Regions from separate parts of the Kitasatospora sp. NPDC085464 genome, predicted to be linked through region 1. Evidence: riboswitches for the same ligand, from Rfam matches in the RefSeq annotation. Region 1 holds a riboswitch; the other holds the start of a gene.
The links. Region 1 has a riboswitch for glycine ahead of gcvT (glycine cleavage system aminomethyltransferase GcvT). Riboswitches for the same ligand answer to the same signal wherever they lie in the genome.
Positions count from the first base shown of each region.

Region 2: linked by a shared signal. The riboswitch ahead of gcvP (aminomethyl-transferring glycine dehydrogenase) and the one ahead of gcvT (glycine cleavage system aminomethyltransferase GcvT) in region 1 are both predicted to bind glycine.

Region 1 is NZ_JBITTM010000040.1:52,573-55,953, forward strand. It holds gene ACIGG8_RS31075 (enhanced serine sensitivity protein SseB C-terminal domain-containing protein) at 1-337, opposite strand, end outside; gene ACIGG8_RS31080 (enhanced serine sensitivity protein SseB C-terminal domain-containing protein) at 454-1,257, opposite strand; glycine riboswitch at 1,489-1,596, shown strand; gene gcvT (glycine cleavage system aminomethyltransferase GcvT) at 1,827-2,948, shown strand; gene gcvH (glycine cleavage system protein GcvH) at 3,049-3,381, shown strand, end outside.
Region 2 is NZ_JBITTM010000005.1:236,422-239,802, reverse strand. It holds gene ACIGG8_RS06820 (PRC and DUF2382 domain-containing protein) at 1-725, opposite strand, end outside; glycine riboswitch at 949-1,051, shown strand; gene gcvP (aminomethyl-transferring glycine dehydrogenase) at 1,291-3,381, shown strand, end outside.

The DNA of each region.
Region 1 (3,381 bases):
GCGACGCGGCGATCTCCCGGCCGGAGATGACCTCGTGGGCCCGCGCCCAGCCGGACGCGGCGAGCTGCTCGGGCGAGGTGACGGCCGGCGCGTAGCCGTGGCCGCTGATCTCCATGTTCCCGTACTGCGCGTCCGGACTGCCCGGCGTGCCGTGCCAGAGCAGCATCCAGACCCGGCCGTCCGCCAGCGCGTGCAGCAGTCGCTCGTACGCGTCGTAGCGCTCCGGCGCGACCTCGCGCAGGGCGTGCTCCAACACGCCGGGGTCCGCTCCCGGGTGCCCGGCCGGGGCCTGGCCCCAGGGCCCCGGCGCCCCGCCCGCTCCCGTTCCCGCACTCATGCGCCCACCTCGCCGCGCCTCTTTCCTCGAACCCGCCGGCCCGTCGGCCGTCTGCACGCACCCTATGGCGCGGCACCGGCCACCGCCACGGCGACGTGCCTACGAACGAACCCCGCTCACACCCGCGTGTAGAAAGGCATTACCCGGGTGAGCAGCCACTCGACCACCGGGTCGTCGGCGAGGTCGAGCAGTACGAGGTGGACGCCACCCGGCAGCGGCGCGGTTCCCAGCGCTCGGCCGAGCGCGTCGTTCACCGCGGCCGGCTCGGCCGGGGCCGCCGGATCCAACTGGACGCCCACGAACATCACGGTCGGCTCGCCCTCGATGCTGGCCAGCGCCCGGCGCGCGGTCAACACCCCGGGAAGGGCCGAAAGTTCGGCCCGGCAGGCGGCCAGGAAGTGCTCCGGGTCCTCGCCCGGCACCGGCTCGCGCAACGCCACCCGGCCGCCGGTCGGCGCCGCCGGATCCTCCGTGCCCTCCCAACGGTCCTCGCGCGGACCGCGGCGCAGCTCGGCCACGCCCTGCGGCGGCACGGGGATGCCCACCGCCGCCTCCGGGTTCACCGCGATGCCCACGCCCAGCGGCAGCCCGCGGGCGAACTCCCAGACCGGCGCGATCGCGAAGGCCATCCCCGGCGCCTGCTGCAGGAACACCTCCTGCGAGGAGAACACCGGCACGTACGGGTCGCCGCCCAGCTCGATGATCGGCAGGTCCAGCGCCTGCCCCTGCGGGTCGGCCCCGGCCGGCAGCGGCACCCACACCTGGCTGCGGGCCAGCACCTCGATCACCCGCGGCGTCGCGCCCGGGTCGCCCATGGCCGCGGTCAGCACCTGCTCCAGCTCGTTGGCCGGCCACGTGCCACCCGACGGTGCCCCCTCGGGACCGCCCCACCCCTGCTGCTGCTCCACCGGGTACCCCATGCGCCGCCGATTCCGCCCTCTGCCGGTCGGCCGCCCTCTGCTGCGCCGACGCGGAGCAGTCTAGGGCCCGTGTTCGGGACGGCGCGGGGTGGTCGGGTCCGCCGTTCCCGCCCGACCCGGTCCCCTCCTCCCGTGTGACCGGGTCCCCTCTCCCTTCCCGGTCCGGGACGTGCCATGATGTGCGCGTCCGACGGCATGCGCCGCGGGCTCCACAACTCCATACCGGCCGCTCGAACCCGCGCGGGAGAGCCCGGAGTGCCGCCAGCGTGGCGGCAGAGCCGGCGCCGAAGGAGCAAGTCCTCCCCGGAATCTCTCAGGCCCCCCTACCGCACGGGTTAGGCACATCTGGAAAGCGGCGCACGGCCCTGTCGCGCGCCCACCCACGGTGCAAGCCGCCATGCTGTCCCCCAAGCTGGAAACAGCTGCGGGCCGGCGGGCGGTGAAGCTCTCAGGTTCGACGACAGATGGGGAGACCCACGCCGCCGCATGCCCGCGCGCAGGGTCGGCCCCCGAGCGGGTCCGGTCCGGCGCGTGCACCCCTGAGTGCCCCGACCGAGGAGTTCCTGGCCATGTCGTCCCTCCGCCTGACCGCGCTCGACGCGCTGCACCGCGCCCTCGGCGCGACCATGACCGACTTCGCCGGCTGGGACATGCCGCTGCGCTACGGCAGCGAGCGCGAGGAGCACCTCGCCGTCCGCACCAAGGCCGGTCTGTTCGACCTCTCCCACATGGGCGAGATCACCGTCACCGGCCCGCAGGCCGGCGAGATGCTGGACCACGCGCTGGTCGGCTTCGTCTCCGCGCTGGGCGTGCTGCGCGCCCGCTACACCATGATCTGCGCCGAGGACGGCGGCATCCTGGACGACCTGATCGTCTACCGCCTGCGCGAGGACGCCTTCCTGGTCGTCGCCAACGCCTCCAACGCCCAGCTGGTCCTCGACGAGCTGATCGCCCGCGCCAAGGGCTTCGACGCCGTCGTCACCGACGACCGCGACACCTACGCGCTGATCGCCGTCCAGGGCCCGGAGTCGACCGCCATCCTGGCCGGGACGACCGACGCCGACCTGCCCGGCCTGAAGTACTACGCGATCCTCCCGGCCCAGGTCGCCGGCCGCGAGGTGCTGCTGGCCCGCACCGGCTACACCGGCGAGGACGGCTTCGAGATCTTCTGCCGCCCGGCCGACGCCGAGGAGATCTGGCAGGCGCTGACCGCCGCCGGCGAGGGCCGCGGCCTGGTCCCGTGCGGCCTGTCCTGCCGCGACACGCTGCGCCTGGAGGCGGGCATGCCGCTGTACGGGCACGAGCTGTCCACCGACCTCACCCCGTTCGACGCGGGCCTGGGCCGGGTCGTCCGCTTCGACAAGACCACCAACGAGGGCGCCTTCGTCGGCCGGAAGGCGCTGGAGCAGGCCGCCGCCGCGGCGGAGGCCAACCCGCCGCGGGTGCTGGTCGGGCTGGTCTCCGAGGGCAAGCGCGTCCCGCGCGCCGAGTACACCGTGGTCTCCGCCGACGGTGCCCCGATCGGCCGGATCACCTCCGGCGCGCCGTCCCCGACGCTGGGGCAGCCGATCGCGATGGCCTACGTCGACGCGGCGCACGCCGCTCCGGGCAGCACCGTCGCGGTGGACGTCCGCGGCAAGCACGAGCCGGTCCGGGTCGTCGCGCTGCCGTTCTACAAGCGCGCCCGCTGACGCCCGTCCGGGCCCCCCGTTTTCCCATAGACGCAGGTCGAAGCCGTCCGCGCGGCGGCCCGCTTCGTCGTACCCGCTTCCCATCCTGGAGAATGACGCCATGAGCAACCCCGAGCACCTGAAGTACACCGAAGAGCACGAGTGGCTGACCGACGCCGAGGACGGTGTCTCCACCATCGGCATCACCGAGCACGCCGCCACCGCCCTCGGTGACATCGTCTACGTGCAGCTGCCCGAGGTGGGCGACGAGGTGACCGCCGGCGAGACCTGCGGCGAGCTGGAGTCCACCAAGTCCGTCAGCGACCTGTACTCCCCGGTGACCGGCGAGGTCGTCGAGATCAACCAGGACGTCCTGGACAACAACGGCCTGGTCAACGACGCCCCGTTCGAGGGCGGCTGGCTGTTCAAGGTGCGCGTGGCTTCCACCGGCAAG
Region 2 (3,381 bases), on a different contig from region 1:
GTGACCTCCAGCCGCTCCTCGCGGCAGGTGATCTCGACCGGGTCGGTGGGGGCGGGAGCGGCGGCGCCCACGGTGCTCTCGGCCGGCTGCGACTGCGGGTGCGGTTGTGGCTGCGGTTGCGGCTTCGGCTCGACGGGAGGCGTGACGGCGGGAGCGGGAGCGGGAGCGTGGGCGTGGGCGGGTGCGGGGGCACTGAGGGTGCGCACGTGGGCCTCCGGGGCGGTGCTGGTGTCGGTCGGGGCGGGCTCGGGCGAGTGGAGGGCGAGCGGCTTGGTGGTGGTGGCCGTGGCCGTGGCCGCAGCCGCCGCAGCCGCAGCCGTCGCGGGCGCGGGCGCGGCGGCCGGGGCGGTGCCGAAGTCGAGGTCGGACTGCGCGGCGTGGCCGCCGCTCTCACCGGCCGGGTCGTCGCTCCCCGGGGTGTCGAGGCCGTAGTAGCGGTAGAGCTGGAGTTCCTGGGCGGGGGACAGGTGCTGGCCCACACCGAAGTCCGGGGACTCCTTGACCAGCGACTTGTCGTACGGGACCCGGAGCTCGTCGCCGGAGAAGTCGCTCGTGGTGAGCGGGACGAAGGCGTCCCGGCCGAAGATGCCGGTCCGGACGGCGGCCCACTCGGGCCGTCCGGTGGCATCGTCCAGATAGACCTCGTCGACCGTGCCGATCTTGTCTCCGTTGCGGTCGACCGCCTTGTGGCCGATGAGGTCCCGGGGGTCGATGTCGGTCTGCACTCATTCCTCCAGGGCGCTGGGCCTGCGGAACCCCCGCAGGAAGGCGGCCGGAGCACCCGTTCCGTCCGTCACTTCACACCAAATGCCATGAATCGGACGGGCGCGACCGGGGTGCGCCGGACGGGCTGCGTGCTGCGCCGTCCGGGGGACGCGCGTAGACCCGGCGTGACCTGAAGCACCCGTGATCGGAAGGCCTCCCGCTGGTACCCTGGGCGGCGACCGCAGAGCCCGCTCGGGAGAGTCTCCGCCGCGAAAACCGCTGGTCGGAGCGCCGAAGGAGCAACTCCTCCCCGGAATCTCTCAGGCATCCGTACCGTGTGGGGTAGGTCACTCTGGAAAGCAGGGCAGGAGTGTCGGCACGGAAGCCGGCGACCACCACCCTCACCGACGGTGCAAGCCGACGGAGCGCTCACAGCGCGCTCCGTGCGGGCGAAGCTCTCAGGTCCCGATGACAGAGGGGGAGGCCTGTCGGGTTCGCCCGCCACGGCTGAGTTCGCTGTCCGCAGCGGGAAGGTCGGCCGGCGTGCGTACCCCCGCCGGTCCGTGACCAGGAGGCCTCGACCACATGAACGCCCAGCCGAACGCGGGACGCCCCACCGGCGCCTCGACCCTCACCGAGCTTGAGCTGGCCAGCCCCTTCGAGAACCGCCACATCGGCCCCGACGCCGCCGCGCAGGAGAAGATGCTGGCGTCCGTCGGCTACGGCTCGCTGGACGAGCTCGCCGCCACCGCCGTGCCCGAGGCGATCCGCTCCATCACCGGTCTGGACCTGCCCGCCGGCCGGTCCGAGGCGCAGGTCCTCGCCGAGCTGCGCGAGCTGGCCGGCCGCAACCAGGTTCTCCAGCCGATGATCGGCCTGGGCTACTACGGCACCTTCACCCCGCCGGTGATCCTGCGCAACGTCATGGAGAACCCGGCCTGGTACACCGCCTACACCCCGTACCAGCCGGAGATCTCCCAGGGCCGCCTGGAGGCGCTGCTCAACTTCCAGACCCTGGTCTCCGACCTGACGGGCCTGCCGACCTCCGGCTCCTCGCTGCTGGACGAGGGCACCGCGGCCGCCGAGGCGATGGCGCTGGCCCGCCGCGTCACCAAGGTCAAGGGCGGCGTCTTCCTCGTCGACGCCGAGACCCTGCCGCAGACCATCGCGGTGATCAACACCCGCGCGGTGCCGACCGGTGTCGAGGTCGTCGTCGCCGACCTGTCCGAGGGCATCCCGGCCGAGATCGCCGAGCGGGGCGTCTTCGGCGTGCTGCTGCAGTACCCGGGCGCCACCGGTGTGGTCCGCGACCTCACCCCGGTGATCGAGCAGGCGCACGGCCTGGGCGCGATCGTCGCCGTCGCCGCCGACCTGCTGGCGCTGACCCTGCTCAAGTCCCCCGGCTCGCTGGGCGCCGACATCGCCTGCGGCACCTCGCAGCGCTTCGGCGTGCCGATGGGCTTCGGCGGCCCGCACGCCGGCTACCTCTCGGTGCGCGCCGAGTACGCCCGCTCGCTGCCCGGCCGCCTGGTCGGCGTCTCCGTCGACTCCGACGGCAACCGCGCCTACCGCCTGGCGCTGCAGACCCGCGAGCAGCACATCCGCCGCGAGAAGGCCACCAGCAACATCTGCACCGCCCAGGTGCTGCTCGCCGTCATGGCCTCGATGTACGCCGTCTACCACGGCCCGGACGGCCTGGCCGACATCGCCCGCCGCACCCACCGCTACGCCGCCGCCCTCGCCGAGGGCCTGCGGGCCGGCGGCGTCGAGCTGCTGCACGGCGAGTTCTTCGACACCGTCACCGCCGTCGTCCCGGGCCGCGCCGCCGAGATCGCCGCCGCCGCCCGCGCCAACGGCATCAACGTCCACCAGGACGGCGCGGACCGGATCTCGATCTCCACCGACGAGACCACCACCCGTGAGCACCTGGCCGGCGTCTGGGCCGCGTTCGGCGTCGAGGCGGTCGAGGTCGCCGAGGCCGCCGACGCGCTGCCGGGCGCGCTGCTGCGCGAGGACGAGTACCTGACCCACCCGGTCTTCCACAGCCACCGCTCGGAGACCGCCATGCTGCGCTACCTGCGCCGCCTGTCGGACCGGGACTACGCGCTGGACCGCGGCATGATCCCGCTGGGCTCCTGCACCATGAAGCTCAACGCGACCACCGAGATGGAGGCCGTGACCTGGCCGGAGTTCGGCCAGCTCCACCCCTTCGCGCCGATCGACCAGGCCCAGGGCTACCTGACCCTGATCCGCCAGCTGGAGCAGCAGCTGGTCGAGGTGACCGGCTACGACGCGGTCTCGATCCAGCCGAACGCGGGCTCCCAGGGCGAGCTGGCCGGCCTGCTGGCCGTCCGCGCCTACCACCACGCCAACGGCGACACCCGGCGTGACGTCTGCCTGATCCCGTCCTCGGCGCACGGCACCAACGCGGCCTCCGCGGTGATGGCCGGCATGCGCGTGGTCGTGGTGAAGACCCTGGTCGACGGCGACGTGGACGTCGAGGACCTGAAGGCCAAGATCGAGCAGCACCGCGACAGCCTGTCGGTGCTGATGGTCACCTACCCGTCGACCCACGGCGTGTACGAGACCGAGATCACCCAGATCTGCGCGATGGTGCACGAGGCCGGCGGCCAGGTCTACGTGGACGGCGCCAACCTGAACGCCCTGGTCGGTCTG